3 regions of the Bradyrhizobium sp. USDA 3364 genome follow, and region 3 is predicted to be linked to each of the others. Evidence: riboswitches for the same ligand, from Rfam matches in the RefSeq annotation. Region 3 holds a riboswitch; each other region holds the start of a gene.
What was found. Region 3 has a riboswitch for glycine ahead of ACVILL_RS05235 (recombinase family protein). Riboswitches for the same ligand answer to the same signal wherever they lie in the genome.
Positions count from the first base shown of each region.

Region 1 (7,408 bases), 7.3 Mb from region 3:
CGCTCGGCATGCAGGGCTGCGAGCAGCGAGCGCATCGCGGTCGAGTAGCGCACCAGCTTCAGGAACGGCAGCATGCCGAACAGCACCAGCGCGGTCTTGTCGCCGATCGAAAGCACGATCGCTGACGGCAGAAAGGCGAGCAGGTCGATCACGCCGAGCGCGGAAAAGGCGTATTCGAGCCGCGCCTGCAACGGCGTCATGTCGCGCAAGGAGTGGCCGACCACGCTCCAGAGCCGCGCGGCATATTCCAGCGCGAAGGCGACGACCGCCGCGATTTCGACCGTGGTCAGCAGCCATCCGAACTGCGCGTCGATCTCGGGTACTGAGGCGAAGATCGCCGCCAGCACGTCGACGGCGATGATCGCGACGATGATCCCGGCAAACCGCGAGCCGCCCGAATGCGGCAGATCATCGCGCTCGAGCAGCTCGTAGAGACGGTCGCGCAGCCCGGGATCGCTGATCGTGGGCTTGAGCGGAGCCGTCGCCACGATCAGCCTCTCCGTCAGGCGGCGCCGGCCATTGCTTGTTCAATTGCGGACAGCGCGGCGTCCGCCTTGGCGCCGTCGGGCCCGCCGGCCTGCGCCATGTCGGGCCGGCCGCCGCCGCCCTTGCCGCCGAGCACCTCGGAGCCCCTGCGCACCAGCTCGACCGCATTGAAGCGTGAGGTCAGATCGGCGGTGACGCCGACCACAATGCCGGCCTTGCCGTCCTCGGTGACCCCGACGATCGCGACCACGCCGGAGCCGATCTGCTTCTTGCCGTCGTCGACGAGGCTCTTCAGATCCTTGGTCTCGACGCCCTCGACCGCGCGCGCGAGCAGCTTGACGTTGCCGACTTCGCGAACGGCTGAGGCTGCGCCGTTCGACGCACCGCCGCCGCCCATCGCGAGCTTCTTGCGGGCGTCAGACAGGTCGCGCTCGAGCTTCTTGCGCTCCTCCATCAGGGCGGCGATGCGCGCCGGCACGTCGTCGATCGTGGTGCGCAGCTCCAGCGCCGCGGTCTTGGCCAGTGCGATGGTGTCGTTGGCGTGCTTGCGCGCGTGATGCCCGGTCAGCGCCTCGATGCGGCGCACGCCGGACGCCACCGCGCCCTCGCTGGTCACCGAGATCATGCCGATGTCGCCGGTGCGGCGCACATGGGTGCCGCCGCAGAGCTCGACCGACCAGCCGAGCGCGTTCTGGCCGTGATCGCGGACGCCCCTGCCCATCGACACGACGCGGACCTCGTCGCCGTACTTCTCGCCGAACAGCGCGCGGGCGCCGGCCTCCCGGGCATCGTCGACGCCCATGATGCGGGTGGTGACCTCGTCATTTTCCAGCACGACATCGTTGGCGATGTCCTCGATCCGAGCGAGCTCTTCCGGCGTGATCTGCTTCGGATGCACGAAGTCGAAGCGCAGCCGGTCAGGCGTGACCAGCGAGCCGCGCTGGGCAATGTGATCGCCGAGCACCTGGCGCAGCGCCTCGTGCAACAGATGCGTCGCCGAATGGTTAGCGCGGATCGACGAACGCCTGGTGTGGTCGACCTCGAGCTGCAGCGCCGTGCCGACACTCAGCGTACCCTGCTCCACTTGGCCTAGATGCACGAACAGATCGCCGGCCTTCTTCTGCGTGTCGGTGACGCGGAACTTGACGCCCTCGCCGGTGAGGACACCGATGTCGCCGACCTGGCCCCCGGACTCGCCGTAGAACGGGGTCTGGTTCAGCACGATCGCGCCGCTCTCGCCGGCCTTCAGGCTCTCGACTTCGGCGCCATCCTTGATCAGCGCCGTCACCGCGCCTTCCGCGCTTTCGGTCTCGTAGCCGAGGAATTCGGTCGCGCCGAGCTTCTCGCGCAGCGGGAACCAGATCGCCTCGCTCGCCGCCTCGCCGGAGCCCGCCCAGGAGGCGCGCGCCTTGACGCGCTGCCGCTCCATCGCGTCGGTGAACGAAGCCTGGTCGACGCTGATGCCGCGCGACTTCAGCGCGTCCTGCGTCAGGTCCAGCGGGAAGCCGTAGGTGTCGTACAGCGTGAAGGCGGTGTCGCCGTCGAACATGTCGCCCTTCTTGAGGCCGGCGCTCTTCTCATCCAGAATCGAAAGACCGCGCGCCAGCGTCTTGCGGAAGCGCGCCTCCTCCAGCCGCAGCGTCTCCTCGATCAGCTTCTCCGCGCGCACCAGGTCCGGATAGGCCTGGCCCATCTCGCGGACCAGCGCCCAGACCAGGCGATGCATCAGCGGCTCGCTTGCACCCAGCAGCTGCGCATGGCGCATCGCACGGCGCATGATCCGGCGCAGCACATAGCCGCGGCCCTCGTTCGACGGCAGCACGCCGTCGGTGATCAGGAACGCCGACGAGCGCAGATGGTCCGCGATGACCCGGTACGATCCAACGTTCTGCTCGTTCGGACCGTGCCCGAGGGTCGACGCGGCGGCATCGATCAGGTTGCGGAACAGATCGGTCTCGAACACGCTCTCGACGCCCTGCAGGATGCAGGCCATGCGCTCCAGGCCCATGCCGGTGTCGATCGAGGGACGCGGCAGCGCCACGCGCTCCTCCTTCGTCACCTGCTCGTACTGCATGAACACCAGGTTCCAGAATTCGAGGAAGCGATCGCCGTCCTCTTCCGGGGTGCCCGGAGGTCCGCCCCAGATGTGCTCGCCGCGGTCGATGAAGATCTCGGAACATGGTCCGCACGGGCCGGTATCGCCCATCGCCCAGAAATTATCCGAGGTCGCGATGCGGATGATGCGGTCGTCCGAGAAGCCCGCGATCTTCTTCCAGTAGCCGGCCGCCTCGTCGTCGGTGTGGTAGACGGTGACGAGCAGCTTGTCCTTCTTGAGCCCGAAATCCTTGGTGATCAGATTCCAGGCGAGCTCGATCGCGCGCTCCTTGAAGTAGTCGCCGAACGAGAAGTTGCCGAGCATCTCGAAGAAGGTGAGATGGCGCGCGGTGTAGCCGACATTGTCGAGGTCGTTATGCTTGCCGCCGGCGCGCACGCATTTCTGCGACGTCGTGGCGCGCTGATAGCCGCGCTTCTCGACGCCGGTGAAGACGTTCTTGAACTGCACCATGCCGGCATTGGTGAACATCAGGGTCGGGTCGTTGCGCGGAACCAGCGGCGACGAGGCCACGATCTCGTGGCCGTTCTCCTTGAAGAAGTTCAGAAATGTCGACCTGATGTCGTTGACGCTGCTCATGTTCATCCAATCGGAAAAAGGGGCCGGCCAGCCGCAAAAAGGCGTCATTTTCCGGCCGAACGCTTTTAGACATTGCCAGCTGCGGTGTCCAGAAACTGTGCAGCCGGATCATGGGCTTGCCGCGGCAGCACAAAGCCCCGTGGGATAGTCGCTGCAGCTGCGTTGACAGTCTTGGTGGCGCCGTGTTTTCTACCTACGTATACCCCGTCACGTCGGGAGAGACCGGCCTTACCGCCGGCGCCGAAGGAGCAACCGCCCCGGAAACTCTCAGGCAAAAGGACCGCGTGACGTCTGACATCTGGAAAGAGGCGCTGGGGTCTTCCCCGATGCGTCCGCCGACGGGATAATACTCTCAGGCACAGCGACAGATGGGGCTTTCTGCAGGTTTCTCAAGGGGAAATAGGTCCCCGCGGGAACCGCGAGGGCCTTGTGATGCTTGCGCACGAAAACTCCCAGCTGAAACAGACCCCGCTGCACGCGCTGCATCTGGCACGCGGAGCCAAGATGGTGCCGTTCGCCGGCTACGACATGCCGGTGCAATACACCGCCGGCGTGCTGAAGGAGCATCTGCACACCCGCAAGGCAGCCGGCCTGTTCGACGTGTCCCACATGGGACAGCTCGTGCTGAAGGCCAGATCCGGCAAGGTCGCCGACGCCGCGCTCGCGCTGGAAGGGCTTGTGCCGCAGGACATTGTCGGCATCGCGCCGGGACGGCAGCGCTACGCGCAATTCACCAACAATGACGGCGGCCTGCTCGACGACCTGATGGTGGCGAATTTCGGCGACCACCTGTTCCTGGTGGTCAACGCCGCCTGCAAGGCCGAGGACGAGGCGCATCTGCGCGCGAATCTCTCGGATGCCTGCGAGATCGTGTCGCTGGCCGACCGCGCGCTGATCGCGCTGCAGGGCCCGAAAGCCGAAGCGGCACTGGCGAAACTTTGTGCAGATGTCGGTTCGATGAAATTCATGGACGCCGGCCCGCGCCGTGTCGCCGATATCGACTGCTTCGTCTCGCGCTCCGGCTATACTGGCGAGGACGGCTTTGAGATTTCGGTGCCTGCCGACAAGGCGGAAGCGCTGGTCACCGCGCTGCTCGACGATCCTGATGTGCTGCCGATCGGGCTTGGCGCGCGCGACAGCCTGCGGCTCGAAGCCGGGCTTTGTCTTTACGGCCACGACATCGACACCACGACGACGCCGGTCGAGGGCGCGCTGGAATGGTCGGTGCAGAAGGTCCGCCGTAGCGGCGGCGCCCGCGCCGGCGGCTTCCCGGGCGCCGACAAGATCCTCACCCAATTCGCGCAGGGCGCCTCGCGTCGCCGCGTCGGTCTCAGGCCGGAGGGCCGTGCGCCGGTGCGCGAAGGTGCCGGCCTGTTTGCCGATCCGACCTCGACCGAACAGATCGGCACCGTGACCTCGGGCGGCTTCGGCCCGAGCCTCAATGCACCGGTTGCGATGGGCTACCTGCCCACGTCCCTTTCCGCTCTCGACACCACCGTTTTCGCCGAGGTGCGCGGCCAGCGGCTGCCGCTGAAAGTCGCCGCCACGCCCTTCGTCCCCAATACCTACAAACGCTAAACGCGAGGATCTCCATGACGACGCTGTATACGTCCGACCACGAATGGCTCCGCATCGAGGGCGACGTCGCCACGATCGGGATCACCGACTACGCACAATCGCAGCTCGGCGACGTCGTGTTCGTCGAACTGCCCAAGGTCGGCCGCAGCCTGAAGAAGGCCGAGGCCGCCGCCGTCGTCGAATCCGTCAAGGCCGCCTCCGACGTCTATGCGCCGATCACCGGCGAGGTGGTCGAGGTCAACGAGGCGCTCGCCGCCGAGCCCGCTTTGGTCAATTCGGATGCCGGCGGCAAGGCCTGGTTCTTCAAGCTGAAGATTGCCGACAAGGGCGAGCTCGGCGGCCTGATGGACGAGGCCGCTTACGCCGCGCACACCGCCTAAAGGATTATCCCGAGGATCAACCGATGAACGCGCCCTTCAAGCCGATCAACGAAGCCGCCACCGATTTCGTCCGCCGACATGTCGGACCGTCACCGCGCGACGTCAACGCGATGCTGGAGACGGTCGGCGCCGCGAGCCTGCAGGCGCTGATGAACGAGACGCTGCCGGCGTCGATCCGCCAGAAGGCGCCGCTCGATCTCGGCCGCGCGCTGAGCGAGACCGAGGCGCTCGCGCATATGGGCGAGCTCGCTGCGCAGAACCAGGTGTTCACGTCGCTGATCGGCCAAGGCTATTCCGGCACCATCCTGCCCGCGGTAATCCAGCGCAACATCCTGGAGAACCCGGCCTGGTACACGGCGTACACGCCGTATCAGCCGGAGATCAGCCAGGGCCGACTCGAAGCCCTGTTCAACTTCCAGACCATGATCTGCGACCTCACCGGGCTCGACGTCGCCAACGCCTCGCTGCTCGACGAGGCGACCGCGGCGGCCGAAGCGATGGCGCTCGCCGAGCGCCACTCGCAGGTGAAGGCCAAGGTGTTCTTCGTCGACAAGGAGGTACATCCGCAGACGCTGGCGGTGATGCGCACGCGCGCAGCCCCCTTGGGCTGGGCGCTGCTGGTCGGCGATCCCCTGACCGAGCTCGACAACGCCGACGTGCTCGGCGCGCTGCTGCAGTATCCCGGAACGTCGGGCGCGGTGCGCGACCTCCGTCCGGCGATCGCATCGCTGCGCGCCAAGGGGGCGCTTGCGATCGTGGCCGCAGACCTGCTGTCGCTGACGCTGCTTGCCTCGCCTGGCGAGCTCGGCGCCGACATCGCGGTCGGCTCGGCGCAGCGGCTCGGCGTGCCGATGGGTTACGGCGGACCGCACGCCGCCTACATGGCGGTGCGCGACACGCTGAAGCGCTCGCTGCCCGGCCGCATCGTCGGCCTCTCGGTGGATTCACGCGGCGCGCCGGCCTATCGCCTCGCGCTGCAGACCCGCGAGCAGCATATCCGCCGCGAGAAGGCGACCTCCAACATCTGCACCGCGCAGGTGCTGCTCGCGGTGATCGCCTCGATGTATGCGGTCTATCACGGACCCGAGGGCCTCACCCACATCGCGCGCAGCGTGCATCGCCGCGCCACCGTGCTCGCCGCAGGCCTGCGCAAGCTCGGCTTCGCGCCGACCAGCGAGGCCTTCTTCGATACCGTGACGGTCGAGGCCGGCGCGAAGCAGATCGAGATCCTCTCCCGCGCGCAGACGGAGCGGATCAATCTGCGCATCGGCACAACCACGCTCGGCATCGCGCTCGACGAGACCACGACGCCGGAGACTGTGGAAGCTGTGTGGCGCGTGTTCGGCGGCAAGCTCAGCTATGCCGAGATCGAGGCGGCCGCACGCGAGGCGCTGCCGAAGGAGCTGCGGCGCACCAGCGCCTTCCTCACCCATCCGGTGTTCAACACGCATCGTTCTGAGACCGAACTCTTGCGCTACATGCGCAAGCTCAACGATCGCGACCTCGCGCTCGACCGCGCGATGATCCCGCTCGGCTCCTGTACGATGAAGCTCAACGCCACTACCGAGATGATCCCGCTGACCTGGCCGGCGTTCGGCAATCTGCATCCGTTCGCGCCGTCCGATCAGGCCAAGGGCTATCACGCGCTGTTCAAGCGGCTGGAGCAGTGGCTGTGCGACATCACCGGCTATGACGCGGTTTCGCTGCAACCGAACTCCGGCGCGCAGGGCGAATATGCCGGACTGCTTGCGATCCGGGGTTACCATCTCGCGCGCGGTGAACCACACCGCAAGATGTGCCTCATCCCCTCCTCCGCGCATGGCACCAACCCGGCCTCGGCCGCGATGGTCGGCATGGACGTCGTGGTTGTCGCGTGCGACGCGCGCGGCGACGTCGACGTCAATGATCTTCGCGCCAAGGCGGAGAAGCACTCGGCCAATCTCGCCGCCGTGATGATCACCTATCCGTCGACCCACGGCGTGTTCGAGGAGCATATCAGCGAGATCTGCGACATCGTGCATGCGCATGGCGGACAGGTCTATCTCGACGGCGCCAACATGAACGCGCAGGTCGGGCTCTCGCGGCCCGGCGATTACGGCGCCGATGTCAGCCACCTCAACCTGCACAAGACGTTCTGCATCCCGCATGGCGGCGGCGGCCCCGGTATGGGCCCGATCGGCGTCAAGGCGCACCTCGCGCCCTATCTGCCGGGCCATCCCGCGACCGACGGCGCGACGGCGCATGCGATCGGCCCGGTGTCGGCCGCGCCGTT
Region 1 covers NZ_JBSRYG010000002.1:8,340,016-8,347,423, forward strand. The annotation lists gene ACVILL_RS39475 (cyclic nucleotide-gated ion channel) at 1-491, opposite strand, end outside; gene alaS (alanine--tRNA ligase) at 503-3,178, opposite strand; glycine riboswitch at 3,381-3,471, shown strand; gene gcvT (glycine cleavage system aminomethyltransferase GcvT) at 3,611-4,756, shown strand; gene gcvH (glycine cleavage system protein GcvH) at 4,771-5,136, shown strand; gene gcvP (aminomethyl-transferring glycine dehydrogenase) at 5,160-7,408, shown strand, end outside.
Region 1: another riboswitch for glycine. It lies ahead of gcvT (glycine cleavage system aminomethyltransferase GcvT); the one in region 3 lies ahead of ACVILL_RS05235 (recombinase family protein).

Region 2 (7,408 bases), 7.1 Mb from region 3:
TTCGCGTCACCCGAAATACCTGTTCAGTGCACGAGACCTCGCGGCGCGCGCGGGCCCTTCGCCGCCGGCGTCGGAGCTGTGGGTGCTGCGGCCGCAGGGGTGTCCGGCGGGCTCTCATGGCACTTGCCTTTGCGCCAGGCCTCATCGGCAAGCTTCTGCTGCGAATGGATCGAGATCAGCTCGTTGCGATAGACCATCTCGGAGACCACGGTACCGCCGACGCCGGTCTCCGCCTTGGCCATCAATTTTTCCTGATCCGCCGCTCGGGCCTTGAGGCCCGTGCGCTCGGTCTCGAGCTGCTTGCAATCATACAGATCGTATTTGGCGGGATCGGCGAACGCCGACGGCACGGTATCGCCGATCTGCGCGCAGCCGGAAACGCCCGCAGCCGAGGCAAGCAGCACGAGAACGGCTGCCGCGCGCAACAGGTTTGGGCGGCGTGGGAAACGAACAGACATTCAGCTTTCTTAATCAGACAGTGTTGAGATTGCCTAAAGCAGCCGCCGGTGTCCGGATTGAGGCTCAATCGCGGCGGCGCGCTGCTTATCCCAACGCTCGGCCGGAGAGGCAAATGGATTTGCGGGCAGCCGCTTAAGCCTTTGAAAGCGCATCTGTTAGCAGCGGATAATGGCAATTCCACTCGGCCTCCAAACGCGCTAGAAATCGGCGCGCCTTGCGCAACGCGGACGTGGCGGAACTGGTAGACGCAAGGGACTTAAAATCCCTCGATGGCAACGTCGTGTGGGTTCGAGTCCCACCGCCCGCACCAGCCTTCGCTCGCTTTGCGAGCTACGGCTCGGCAAGCCAGTAAGACCCCATCGGAGCGAAGTGAGCGAAGGCTGCCGCGCCGAAGCCCAAGGGGCGACAGCGCGGTGCGTCAGTCGAACCCCAGTCCGATCCGCCTTTCCCGCTTCCAGATCACCCGGCTCGTGTGCCGCTCGCCGTCGACGGCGAGCACGAAGCGGTCGGGAAACCACAGCGGCGAGTTGACCTCGATGCAGGCGCCCAGGGGCGAGAGATTCCGGACTGTGCAGGGGATGGCTTCGTTGCCGAATTCGATCGCCCCCGACTTGAGGACGCGACGACGCGAGCCGCCACGCCACCCACGGCCTGAGCAGACCCGCGCGGTATCGCGATGCCCGCATCACCTCATCGTGTTTTGCGGCTGTGACTGGCTTCACACGCCGTGACCGCCACACGGTGTAGTCTTCCCGCGTTGGAAATTTCCGGCCGCACATTTTGCGGCCGTCGCATTTTGAAATCAATTTGGTCGGAGAGACCGGCAATGTCGATTGCAAGCGACGAGGCGCGCGATCACGGTGCGTCGATTCCCGAGCACGGCGACGACGCGGCTCATTGCAGCAACGGACTCAACGCGCAGAAATTCCGTGACGCGACGCCCGACGAGCGCGCGATCTACCGGCGCTGGATCCGCGGCGCGATCATGCTGTACGGATTGCTGGCGCTTGCGGCCGGCGCGGCGGTCTGGATGAACAGCGCCAGTGTCGGACAGACGCAGCTCACCAGCCTGTCAAGCTCGAACAGCGCAAGACCAGGCCACGCGGATTAGCGGCGGCCGTCCCGGAACCAGTCGACTGCATCCTTGTTGTCATGCCGCAAATTGGAGCATGACGATGCCGAACGACTGTCCATCCGCGCAACGCACGACCGACCAACGCGATCAGCGCGAGAATCCGCACGGGGACCGCCCCTCCCCGCCGCAGAGCGCGCCGCAAAGCGGGCCGCCGCTTCACGGCGGGCTCGAACAGCTCCGCGACAGTCACACCTGACGAGCGACAGCGAAAATAAAAATGGCCGGGACAAATCCCGGCCATTTTGTTTTGCGTCAAGCCGCAAGCTTACTCGGACTTGTCGATGTTCCAGAAGATCGGCGTCGCCGGGCCGTCGAGCACACCGGTCAGCGACTTCCGCCACGCACTCGGAATCGTGTACTGGCCGAGCGGAATGTAGATCACCTGATCGTAGGCCTCGGTCTGGATCTCGGCTGCGATCTTCTTCTTGTCCTCGGCCGTGGCAGCGCGCGCGAACTTGTCACGCAGTTCCTCGATCTTCGGGTCTTCGGCCCAGCCGAACCAGCCGCCGTTCTTGCCGCGCCCCGTGATCGAGGCGTTGACGATCGGATCGGAGACGTCGGCCGCAACCCAGTTGGTGAAGAACATGTTCCAGCCGCCTTCCTTCGGCGACTTCTGGCTGGCGCGGTGGGTCACCACGGTCTGCCAGTCGGTGGCCTGCAGGTCGACCTTGAAGCCGGCCTCGCGCAACTGCTGCGCAGCCACAACCGGCTGGGCCTTCAGGGTTGTCACATCGCCCGGCGCCATGATCACGACGGGGGTGCCGTCATAGCCGGACGCGGCGAGCGCCTTCTTGGCTTCGGCCATGCCGTTCCCCTTCACCAGCGTTTCGGCGCCGACGTCGGTCTCCAGCGGCGTTCCGCACACAAAGAACGCACCGCAAATCTTCTGGTACTTGGCATTGCCGACCAGCGCGTCGAGCACGTCCTTCTGGTTCATCGCCATGAACGCAGCCCGGCGCACCTTCGGATTGTCGAACGGCGGATAGAGGAAGTTCATGCGACCGAGGGTCTGGAAGCCGAACTTGTTGAGGACGTCGATCTTGAGATCCGGATTGGCCTCGAGCACCGGAAGCATGTCGAACGGAAGGTTCTCCATGAAGTCGATGTCGCCGGACTGCAGCGCGTTCACCGCGGTCTGCGCGTCGGCCATCGTGACCCACTCGACGCGATCGACCTTGACGACCTTGCCGCCCGCGGTCCAGCTCGCCGGCTCCTTGCGCGGCACATAGTCCTTGTTCTTCTCATAAACTGCCTTCACACCCGGCTGGAATTCCGCCTGGACGAATTTGAACGGCCCGGAGCCGATCTGTTCCGGGATCGGCTTGTCCGGCGGCGTCTCGGCAAGACGCTTCGGCATCATGAACGGCACGCGCGACGACGGCTTGCCGATCGATTCCAGCACGAGGCCGTAAGGCTCCTTCAGCTTCATCGTGATGGTCTTGGCGTCGGTCGCCTCCAGGCTCGCGACGAAGTCCATCAGCTTCTGGCCCATGCCGTCGACCTTGCCCCAGCGCTGCAGCGAGGCGACGCAGTCTTCCGCGGTGACCGGCGTCCCGTCGTGCCACTTCAGGCCGTCGCGCAGCGTGAACGTATAGGTCAGCTTGTCGTCGGAGACCTTCCAGTCCGCCATCTGCGGCTGGATCTTGAAGTTGGCATCCGTCGCCAGCAGCGTGTCATAGATCATGTAGCCATGATCGCGGGTGATGTAGGCCGTGGTCATGATCGGATCGATGACGCGCAGATCCGAATGCATCACCGCGGTGATGGTCTTGCCCGCGGCCATCGCCGGCGGCGCAAAAGACAGCGCAAACGCCGTTAACGCGGCCGCTAGCGTGCGGCGCTTCCAACGCGAGATAGGGAACATGCAATCTCTCCTGACGTGTAACTGGTCAAAGCCGGCTTATTCGTTATGCATGCCGTTCGTTATTTAGGCGAACTAACATGCTGTATGGCTTGTGAAATCGAGACTTGCACCAAGCGCAAAGCGCGTCAATCGGTTTCGGGCTGCATCGCACGTACACAAACGAATGAGGCGCCGCGCCAGATTTTGGCTTTACAAAATCGTCGACTGAGATTTTCGTGAGCACCGCCCGAAGCCGGCGCGGTCAGAACAACAAGAGAGAAAAACGATGAACCCAGCCAATCTCCCCTTTGATTCCGAAGCGATGCTGCAGGGTCTGCGCAGCTGGGTGGAATGCGAGAGCCCGACATGGGACGCGGCCGCGGTCGAGCGCATGCTCGATCTCGCCGCGCGCGAGATGGCGATCATGGGTGCGACGATCGAACGCATCGCCGGCCGCCAGGGTTTCGCAGGCTGCGTCCGCGCCCGCTTTCCGCATCCGAAGCAGGGCCAGCCCGGCATTTTGATCGCCGGCCACCTCGACACCGTGCATCCGGTCGGCACCATCGAGAAACTGAAGTGGCGGCGCGAAGGCAACAAGTGCTTCGGGCCCGGCATCTTCGACATGAAGGGCGGCAACTATCTGTCGATCGAGGCGATCCGGCAGTTGGCGCGCGCCGCCTTCACGACGCCGCTGCCGATCACCGTGCTGTTCACGCCCGATGAAGAGGTCGGCACGCCGTCGACCCGCGACATCATCGAGGCGGAAGCCGCGCGCAACAAATACGTGCTGGTGCCGGAGCCCGGCCGGCCGAACAACGGTGTCGTCACCGGCCGCTATGCGATCGCGCGCTTCAATCTGGAAGCCACCGGCAAGCCGAGCCATGCCGGCGCAACGCTGTCGTCAGGCCGCTCCGCGATCCGCGAAATGGCGCGGCAAATCATTGCCATTGACGGCATGACCACCGAGGACTGCACCTTCTCGGTCGGCATCGTGCATGGCGGCCAATGGGTCAATTGCGTCGCCACGACGTGCACCGGCGAAGCCCTCAGCATGGCCAAGCGCCAGGCCGATCTCGACCGCGGCGTCGAGCGCATGCTGGCGCTATCGGGCACCGCCAACGACGTGACATTCAAGGTGACGCGCGGCGTCACGCGCCCGGTGTGGGAGCCGGATGCCGGCACCATGGCGCTGTATGAAAAGGCAAAAGGCCTCGCGGCGGCGATGGGCCTCGATCTGCCGCATGGCAGCGCCGGCGGCGGATCGGACGGCAACTTCACCGGCGCGATGGGCATCCCCACACTCGACGGCCTCGGCGTTCGCGGCGCCGATGCGCATACGCTCAACGAGCATATCGAGGTCGACAGCCTCGCCGAGCGCGGCCGCCTGATGGCGGCGTTGCTCGCGACGCTGGATTGACATCGATTGCGCTGCACAACACGTTGGCACTGCCGGATCGAAATTTAGCCTTGTCCAATTTTGAGGCTTCGCCTACGGTCCGGCCGTCCAACGCGACGATGCGGGAGAGATCGGAGCGACAACATTCGTGTTGTCGGCTTCGGCGCCGACGGAGCAACCGCCCCGGAAACTCTCAGGCAAAAGGACCGTATCGTCAGGACGATCTGGAGAGAGACGAGCATGGCCGCACATCAAGGGCCGTGACGTCCACCGAAGGGGATAGTTCGCTTCCGGGCGTAGGCCCGATGCGGATCAAGCTCTCAGGTACCGTGACAGATGGGGCGTCGAAACGGCCGGTTTTCACCGGCGCTTCGGCGACTCTAACAACACGGGAGCCTGAAGACCATTATGCCTCACATTGCGATCATTGGCGCCGGCATCACCGGCGTGACGACGGCCTATGCCCTGCTCGAACGCGGCTACCGCGTGACTGTCCTCGACAGGCATCGCTACGCCGCAATGGAAACCTCGTTCGCCAATGGCGGACAGCTTTCCGCCAGCAACGCGGAAGTCTGGAACAGCGCCGCGACCATTCTCAAGGGACTGCGCTGGATGCTCCGCAGCGACGCGCCGCTGCTGATGAATCCGAAGCCGAGCTGGCACAAATATTCCTGGATCGGCGAGTTCGTCGGTGGCATCGCGCGCTACCGCGCCAACACCATCGAGACCACGAAACTCGCAATCGAAGCGCGCAAGCATCTGTTCTCGATCGCACAGCGCGAGAATATCGCCTTCGATCTCGAACGCCGCGGCATCCTGCACGTCTATCACGACAAGGCGGGCTTCGACGCCGGCCTGCGCGTCAACACGCTGCTGCAACAGGGCGGGCTCGACCGCCGGCCGGTCACGCCGGACGAAATCCGCACGATCGAACCCGCGCTGCAGACGACCTGCTATGGCGGCTTCTTCACGCCGTCGGACGCGACCGGCGATATCCACAAGTTCACGCGCGGCCTCGCCGACGCCTGCGTCCGCCGCGGCGCGGCCTTCGTCCACGAGGCTGACGTCGATACGATCGCGCGCGGCGATGACGGCTTCCGCATCGGCTGGACCGAAGCTGCTTCGCACGATGCCGGCGTCGCGACGCGGCACGAGTTGCAGGCGGACGGCATCGTGATTTGCGCCGGCGTGGCGAGCCGCCACTTCGCCGCCCTGCTCAACGATCGCGTCAACGTCTATCCGGTGAAGGGCTATTCGATCACGGTGCAGCTCGATGCACCGCAAAGCCGGGATGCCGCGCCGACCGTCAGCCTGCTCGACGAAGCCGCGAAGATCGTGACCAGCCGGCTCGGCGCCGACCGCTTCCGCGTCGCAGGCACCGCCGAGTTCAACGGCTTCAACCGCGATATCAGGGCCGACCGCATCCAGCCGCTGGTGGACTGGGTGCGGCATCATTTCCCCGGCATCGATACGTCGAAAGTGGTGCCCTGGGCAGGCCTGCGCCCGATGATGCCGAACATGATGCCGGTGGTTCGCGCCGGAGGGACTCCGGGCGTGTTCTACAACACCGGCCACGGCCATCTCGGCTGGACGCTGTCGGCCGCGACGGCGCAGATGGTCGCAGGGGCGATCGACGACTGGCGCGACCTCGATGCGCCGTCGATGGCGCCGACACTTGGTGTTGGGCTCGACCGCGTGCCCGCGAAATCTCGCAAAGCTGAAAGCAATCCACCTTCCAGTGGACTGCTTCGAACGTCATTGGAGGAATAATCGCACCATCAGGACTGATTAGCTGCACCGCAAAAACCGCAGCACCGATGGCATGGGACTTGCTGAAGTTCTACCGTGTGTCCGCTACCATCTGTGCTACGGTCCGGTGTGCAACGGTCCCGCTGGGGACTTCATCGGCCACAACCCAACGGATCCAATTTGCTCGGATATCTGCTTCGCCGCATCCTCGCCGCCATTCCCGTGATGGGCGTGGTGGCCCTGTTCGTATTCCTGTTGCTGCGGCTGACGCCGGGCGACCCCGCCGCGATTCTCGCCGGTGACAATGCGACGCCCGAACAGCTCGAACGCATCAGGACCTCGCTTGGTCTCAACGAGCCGATCTACATCCAGTTCTACACCTGGGTCGCCAAGCTGCTGCACGGCGACCTCGGCGTCTCCCTGATCTCGAACAAGCCGATCCTCGAGATGATCGGCCCGCGCCTCGAGCCGTCGATTTCGGTCGCGCTGGCCACCATCATCCTCTCGATCCTGGTTGCGGTGCCGCTCGGCGTGATCGCGGCGTGGAAGCACGGTACCTGGATCGACCGCTTCGTTATGGGTCTTTCGGTGCTCGGCTTCTCGGTACCGGTATTCGTGATCGGCTATGTGCTGATCCAGATCTTTGCGATCGACCTGCGCTGGGTCCCTGTGCAGGGCTTCAAGAGCATCTCGGCCGGATTCGGCCCGTTCTTCGAACGCATCATCCTGCCGACCTGCACCCTCTCCTTCATCTATGTCGCGCTGATCGCCCGCATGACGCGCGCCTCGATGCTCGACGTGCTGGGTGAGGATTACGTGCGTACCG
Region 2 covers NZ_JBSRYG010000002.1:8,161,698-8,169,105, forward strand. The annotation lists gene ACVILL_RS38590 (twin-arginine translocation pathway signal) at 24-458, opposite strand; tRNA gene ACVILL_RS38595 (tRNA-Leu) at 683-769, shown strand; gene ACVILL_RS38600 (hypothetical protein) at 1,286-1,570, shown strand; gene ACVILL_RS38605 (ABC transporter substrate-binding protein) at 1,860-3,458, opposite strand; gene ACVILL_RS38610 (M20/M25/M40 family metallo-hydrolase) at 3,724-4,854, shown strand; glycine riboswitch at 4,946-5,052, shown strand; glycine riboswitch at 5,056-5,171, shown strand; gene ACVILL_RS38615 (D-amino acid dehydrogenase) at 5,242-6,603, shown strand; gene ACVILL_RS38620 (ABC transporter permease) at 6,763-7,408, shown strand, end outside.
Region 2: another riboswitch for glycine. It lies ahead of ACVILL_RS38615 (D-amino acid dehydrogenase); the one in region 3 lies ahead of ACVILL_RS05235 (recombinase family protein).

Region 3 (7,408 bases):
TTCGCGAGGCTGATCATTTTGCCGTCGGATGACGCGGGGTCATATTCCGGCAAGCCCAAGCGTTCGCGCATTTCCCGCACGCGAACAGTCGTCCAGGTCTCGCCGTCACCGGTCTTGCAGCGCATCCGATTGAGCGACACGGCGAGCTCTCGATCAGGCCAATGACCAGCGAGCTTACGAAGTGCGTCGACGGCAGTGGGCGCCATATCCCCCGGATATCGGCCCGTCTTAACGCGAGCAACACGAACCTCCGTGTGCGGGCCGCCGGTCCAGTGAATGAGCAGAACGGCCTCGTTGGTGTCCTCATCGAGATCGCAAACAATCTCTCGGACTACGATGTGAACCAGCCGCTGCTTGGTGCGTGTGTCCGTGGACGGTGCGTTCCACACCCGCGGCAGATCATACGCAAGTTGCAGAAGCAAGGCACGGTCGATCTTGGGACTTTCCGCCGATGCGGCGCGCAGCTCCTTGATCCGACCCTCAAGCTCGGCAACCCGCTCCAATGCGCCATTCCAGCGCGCCTCAAGTTCACGGGCAACGTGACGCTTCGCCGGATCCACAAGCTCGTACCGGCGTGCGGCAAGAGACGCTTCGTAGCGTGCGACCTCAAGCTCCCGTTCGACGGCGGCGATGATCTCATGTCTCGAGCGCTCAATCTGGTCGGACGCCAATATCGCTGCTTCAACAGCCCGATCGGAGACAGCCTCGAGGATTTGCAGCGCGACCGCACGATCGATCCGTACTCCGCCGATGCCGATGCATAAGCCTGCGCCGACATGGGCGTCATCGCCGCGGCATTGATAGCGATGGGCATTCCCCTTGGCCTGGCCATAGACCACACGCATCATCCGACCGCAACGTCCGCACCGCATCAAGCCGGTCAGAAGTGCGCATCCCCCGCGAGCCGATTTCCGCGAGCAGTTCTTCTTCATGTGCGCGTTTTCCAGCAGCAGCGCCTGATTGTCTTCATACTCCTGCCAACTGATATAGCCGGAATGATTGTCGCGCAGGAGAACATTCCATTCCTCCCGCGGCTTCTTGAACCCGCTGACCTTGCGGGCGCGACCGTCCACGATCCGTGTCTTCTGAGCGATTCGGCCAAACGCATAGGCGCCAGCATAGAGCGGATTGTGCAGGATCTGCATCACCGTGTGATAGGCCGGCGCTTTCCAGCTGAGCTTGTAGATTTGAACATTCCTCAGGACCATAGGCATTTTGATGTCGGCAGCGCGCAGCCAAAGAAAGACCTGCCGGGCGCTGCCGAGCTCGCGGAACTTCGTGAAGACGAGTCGAACCACTCCCGCCACATGTTCGTCGGGATCGATTTCGATCTTGCCGAGTTCACTCCAACAAAATCCGGATGGTAGCATGAAGCGGTACTCGCCGCGCTGGGCCTTGGAGTCTCGAGCGGCGATTCCACGTTGACGAAGCAGGCTCAGCTCATACTCCGACATCGTCCCCTTCAGTCCGAGAAGCAGGCGGTCGTTGACAAGCCGCGGATCATAGACGCCGTCGGGATCGATGACCAACGCGCCGGCGAGGGCGCATAGGTCGATCAAGTGATGCCAGTCGCGTCCATTGCGCGCCAGCCGCGATGCCTCGATGCAATAGACGGCACCGACATCGCCCGAGCACACCATCGCCACAAGCCGCTCAAATCCCGGCCGCTGAGTGCTGCCGGAACCTGAGCGGCCAAGATCGTCGTCAATGACCGTCACCGACTTAAATCCGGTGGTTTCAGCGACCTGCGCCAAGTCATATTGCCGCCGCTGGCTTTCGAGATTCCCCGTGACTTGGGACATTGTCGATTGGCGACGCTCGGCTACGCAACCCCGACCAGCTCCGCCGATCGTCCGTTGCTCCACCCGCGCCACTTGGCGTACAAAACTCCGAGACTCTAATTGCCGCTGAATGAAAAATTTAGGGGCAGGTCAGCTCGAAGGTTATCCCGTCGGCGGATGCGAGCGCATCTCTTTTCGGAGTTTTCGACTGACGTGGTCCTTTTGCCTGAGAGTTTCCTGGGACGGTTGCTCCTTCGGCACCGTTAAATCGATCTCTCCCAGCGTCAGATAATCAGTGTGACAGTTGCAAGAGGGCCGCCAGTCCTTTGGGCCGGCGGCCAGTCTAGGGAGGAAACGCCCATAGGGCAGCGATAGTGAAACAATCGCAAGTACCGCCAATCCCTTGGCGGATTTCAGAAAGAGCATTGAATAGGCTAGCGTTAGCAGCGGACCTACATCACTTTTCAAGTATCATTTCATCGGGAGGTTGAGCGGGAACGGCCCCGCACCGCATTGAAAGCGCTCTTTTTTTTGCGCTTACCGGGCAGCGAGTGCTCACCATTGCCACGGAGACGCTAAATTTTGATTTCGGGAAGGCGCTCGGGCGCAGGGATAGTCAAAAGCTCGCTATGCTCTATGCCTATTACTGCGACCTCTTCAGTCTGATAAACTCCGCCTTCTAGATAATACTTCGGCTCAACGTGGATGATCATCCCCTCGCGAAGAACCTCTTCAGAGCTTGGCGAGATTGAGGGAGGCTCGGTAATGCTGTAACCAGAACCGTGCCCGACACGAGAAAAGAAGGCCGTAAACGGACCCGGCAAGCCCAAAGAAGAGTTGCGCGCGATTTCTTCGAAGACGCTGTATGCTTCTCCTGTCGTCATACCGGCGCGAAATGCAGTAATAGTTTTCTGCGTAATATTTCGGACTTCGTGATAACGAGCCTGTTCCTCTGCGGTTACCTTTCCGGCTTTAGCTATCCGGTTAACATCAGAGATGCTCCCTCCTACAAGACATCCCATATCCGTCCAGATAAAGTCGTCTGCGGCTAGTGCCCGCTCCGTCGGCGGCAAGGGGGAAGGGAAGCTCCCTCTGCCAAACTTCACGGAAAGCATTGGGACCGCGCTGGCCCCTTTCTCAATCGCCCTAATGGTCAGATGCCGAGCAAACTCGATCTCCGTGACTCCAAGACGCAGTTCTTGGAAGCACTCAAGCATTGAGGAAGTCGCCACTTCCAGAGCAACCTTCTTTTGACGGATTTCGGTCGGGGATTTAACAACGCGGATTTGCCAGATATCCTCGGCGCCCTCGACCAGGTCCAGCGCGGCGAAGTTACTTCTACATTTATGGAGCAAGTTCAGCGAGCCCAACCCGCTGCTTTCAAAGCCATAATCCAGGGCGAGTCGGCGCGCGTTGCAGGCTCGCAATTGGTCAACAATCGCCTCGATAAACGCTAGAACGAATCCCGAATAGGCGACGTGCTCGATGCGGGAAGGCATCTCTTCAGTAAGTTGGATTGCCGGCGCCTCGGCGGCCGAGGATATAATGATAGCACCACTTCTAGAGCTTGGAACAAGAAGCGCGAGCGGACGAGCCTTTGATATCCACGTTATCGATTTGTATCCGGAGAAGTACTCAAAGTTGGCTTGGTCGGTAATCAAGAATGCGTCGATTGATCGCTCGGCCATTACGCGCTTAAGGCTCTTGAGCCTTGTCTCATACTCCGCCGCTTTGATCTTCAGCATCTCTCTAACACCTCATTCTAAGACCTTAGGAATATACTTTGTATATTTTATTTTGCTATTCGTCAAGTTTTGAGTCCAGAGGCTTGATGGCTCGCCATGTAGGCAATGGTCGTCGGAATATGATCCCACATCAACCGACGGCAAAATAATTAGCCTTACGAAGGCTGCCGCACACTTGGAATTTGCGTCGGATCAACAAAGAGCCTGGTCCTGAAGGGAGCCTCGCCGGCAACGGGCATCAATGGCTCGCAATGGTTGGTTCCTGTCGGCGCGCTGAGTCAGGAAACAGTATGCATAGCGATGCAACGAACGCCGGGACAGCTTCGGTTGAAGGCTTTGGAACGATTGCCGTCTTAAGGGCGGCGGCGCGACCGACAAGGCATTTGCATCGACTGCATTGCTCACTCGGCGGATCCGAGGCGAGTAAGTCGTGTAGGCAGCAGCGCGGATTGTAGCGCGTGCTTGATGACGAGTCCACGTTCAGCCCACCTCCTAAGGTCGTCTCGCAGGCGTCGAAGCACGCAGCCGCTTCCCGTTTCGTCAGCATCTGCAATCTTACAGTCGCTCATAGCGCGAGCGCAGGCCGTAGTACTAGACGGATTGCGCTACCCCTTTGAGGCCGAGAAGCGGGCATCGTTGCGGCCACGTAGGTCGCGAGCTCCCTGTACACGCGATCCCGTCCATCCCGCTTTCTGAGTAAGAACGAGCAGCTGACAAAGTTACTAAATTGTCGCATCAGCGACATGGACTTGTTCTTGGCTTGCTGCCCCCTGTAAGGGGCTGCACCGTTGATGGCAATTTGTTCTGATCCTGAAGGCGAGCAGCTGATGACCCTTGGTTCGCCGGGAAACGATACGCTGCAACACATCGCACAAGCAGGCCTGCGGATCGAAAACATAGAGTTTTGCCATGTTCCCCATTGACGCTAGGATCGCCCGGCTTTCAGCGCCGCCCTCGCTGCCGCTAGACGATGAGTTGCGCCTTCCCATCGCGATCGGGCGCATTGAACGCTCGACCGTGTTGGAGTAAATCTCGACGCGGCCGTCGAGGAGAAACAGCGTAAACCCGTCCCAGTGATTGAGCGCATGTTGACCGCCTCTGACCTGCCCCTGAATTTTTCATTCAGCGGCAATTAGAGTCTCGGAGTTTTGTACGCCAAGTGGCGCGGGTGGAGCAACGGACGATCGGCGGAGCTGGTCGGGGTTGCGCAGCCGAGCGTCCGTTGCGGTGAGGTGGGCGGCGTAGGCCGCGGGGGTCAGGTATTTCAGCGACGAGTGGGGACGCTGGAGATTGTAGTCGGCGACCCAATTGGTGATCTTGGCGCGGGCGTCGTCGAGATCGAAGAACAGAATCTCGTTGAGTAGCTCATCGCGCATCCGGCCGTTGAAGCTCTCGACGAAGCCGTTCTGCATGGGCTTTCCCGGTGCGATGAAGTGCCAATCGATGGCTGCGTCCTTGCACCAAGCCAGCACGGCGTTGCAGGTGAACTCGGTGCCATGGTCGGACACGATCATTCCTGGCTTGCGGCGTCGCTCGACGATTGCCGTGAGTTCGCGGGCCACGCGCCGCCCCGAGATCGACGTGTAAGGAATGGCGCCCAGGCATTCCTTGGTGACGTCGTCGACGACGTTGAGGATGCGGAAGCGTCGACCATTGACGAACTGGTCGTGGACGAAGTCCAGCGACCAGCGGACATTGGGCTTGGCCTCGACCAGGATCGGGGCCCGGGTCCCAACCGCCTTGCGGCGAGCCCGCCGCTTGCGGACGGTGAGCCCTTCCTCGCGATAAAGCCGGTAGATCCGGTTGATCCCCGATGGCTCGCCCTCCCGCCGCAGCAGGACGAACAGGCGGCGATAGCCGAAACGCCGCCGCTCGTTGGCGAGATCGCGCAATCGGCCACGCAGAACTGCCTCCGGCGGGCGGCTGGAGCGATAGCGGATCATCTCCGATCCGCACCCACGATCGAGCAGGCCCGCCGTTCCGACAGGCTCATGACGGCCTGCAAATGCGCGACAGCAGCGCGCTTGGCGGCGGGCCCTACCATTTTTTGAAAGGAGCTCGCGAAGTGCGGCTGCATCGAGCATCTGCTCGGCCAGAAGCTTCTTCAGCTTCCCGTTCTCCTCCTCCAGGGCCCTCAACCGCTTCGCCTCGGAAACGTCCATGCCGCCGAATTTGGCTTTCCAATTGTAGATCGTCGCCTCGGAGATCCCGTGCTTGCGAGCCAGATCGGCCGTCTTCGCCCCGGCCTCATGCTCCTTCAGCACCGCAATAATCTGCTCTTCCGTGAACCGTGCTCGCTTCATCTGTCCGTCCTTCTTCGGGCCGGACTCTAACTCCTTCTGGAGGAAATATTCAGTGGCAGGTCACGACGAACATGCGTTAATGCAAGGCGAGATTCTGGAAAGCAAACATGTCCTAGTCTTGGGCGATTCCAAAGAGACTCCATGTGTTCGTGAGCGGAATCGCCCAGAGAGACCAACCTCAATCTGAGCTCAATGCCGCAATCAGGGTATGGCGGCATCGCCGCGCAAGCCCCATCGCAGTCCCCCTCAACACTACTTAACGGAACTGCAAACAATCATTCAACCATCTATGAGCCACAGCCTATTGCCCAAACAGTGCCGACGCGGAGTCAGCGAATATGAGCTTTCGAAACGGCGGTCACCGCCTGCACCTCGCGGTATGGCGTGACGTCAATCGTACCAACGGATATCAACGGCCAAGGCCCAGTGCTATTGGTCATCACCGTGACACTCTCTCAGATTTCACCACTTCTCCCGCCCCCCTGCGCGTCCCGCGGCGGCTCACATTGAGGAAGCGGCAACAAGCCCTCCACAATCGCGAAGGATATGGCGGCAATATCTCGGTCCATCGCCCGATCTTCGACCAATGGCGCGCTGATCTTCCTCACCGCTTCATACAAGTGGCTCAAGGCAGAGGGCAGTTCAGATCCATTGGATCGCAGGTCAACGGCCTGACAGGCCGCCAAAAGCGTCATCGCGACGACGTCTCTCAATTTAAGCTCCATCTCCGCTGCGCCAAGCGCTGCGTGCAGTCCCAGGCTGACGATGTCCTGATTGAACTGTTCGGTTGGCAAGGTATGAACGCTTGCTGGAGCACTTTCACGCCGTAGATGCGCGACGAGAGAGGTATGCGACATTTGCACTCCCTTAAAGCCTTGATATAGGCCGAGCCGGGGACTCAACGAATTCGGGAGACCTCGCGAAAAGCGGCTGTCCATCAAAAGGGCCATGATGGCATGCATATGATTTCCGACTGTTGCAATATCAATCTTGAGCGCGTCCATTATGCGGGAAACATGCTGCCCCATAAAATTTCCGCCGTGAAGGACATCCCCAGTCTCCGGATCTATCAATGGGTTGTCGTTCACTGAACTCGCCTCACGCTCGATCACCATCCGTGCCTCACCCAGCGATTCCGGAACAATGCCAAGTATTTGTGGCGCGCACCGGATTGAATATATCTCTTGGACGCCTTCCGCGAGCTGGACGATCCCGGTGGCTTCATTCGACCTATGAACACCTGAAGAAGTATACGATGACCTACACGCCAACATCTCGCGAAGCGCCGCAGCGACGGCAATTTGACCTGGATGCCCTTTCGCAGCGTGAATACGAGCATCGTAGTGTTCTCTCGAGGCATGCAATGCATCTACTGCCAGGGCTAGCGCGCCGAGCGCAGCTCGAAACGTCATCCATACTCGCTGCACCGTTAGAGCGCCGATGCCTGTCATCGCTCGAGTACCATTGACGAGAGCCAGCCCCTCCTTCGCTTGCAATTCAACCGGTGTTATGCCAGCGCGAGATAATGCTTCACTGGCGCTCATCTCTTGTCCGGCAAAGCAGACGCGACCGCACCCGC
Region 3 covers NZ_JBSRYG010000002.1:1,078,336-1,085,743, forward strand. The annotation lists gene ACVILL_RS05235 (recombinase family protein) at 1-1,802, opposite strand, end outside; glycine riboswitch at 1,986-2,073, opposite strand; gene ACVILL_RS05240 (M24 family metallopeptidase) at 2,357-3,526, opposite strand; gene ACVILL_RS05245 (IS66 family transposase) at 4,249-4,641, opposite strand; gene ACVILL_RS05250 (IS3 family transposase) at 4,645-5,790, opposite strand; gene ACVILL_RS05255 (HAL/PAL/TAL family ammonia-lyase) at 6,285-7,408, opposite strand, start outside.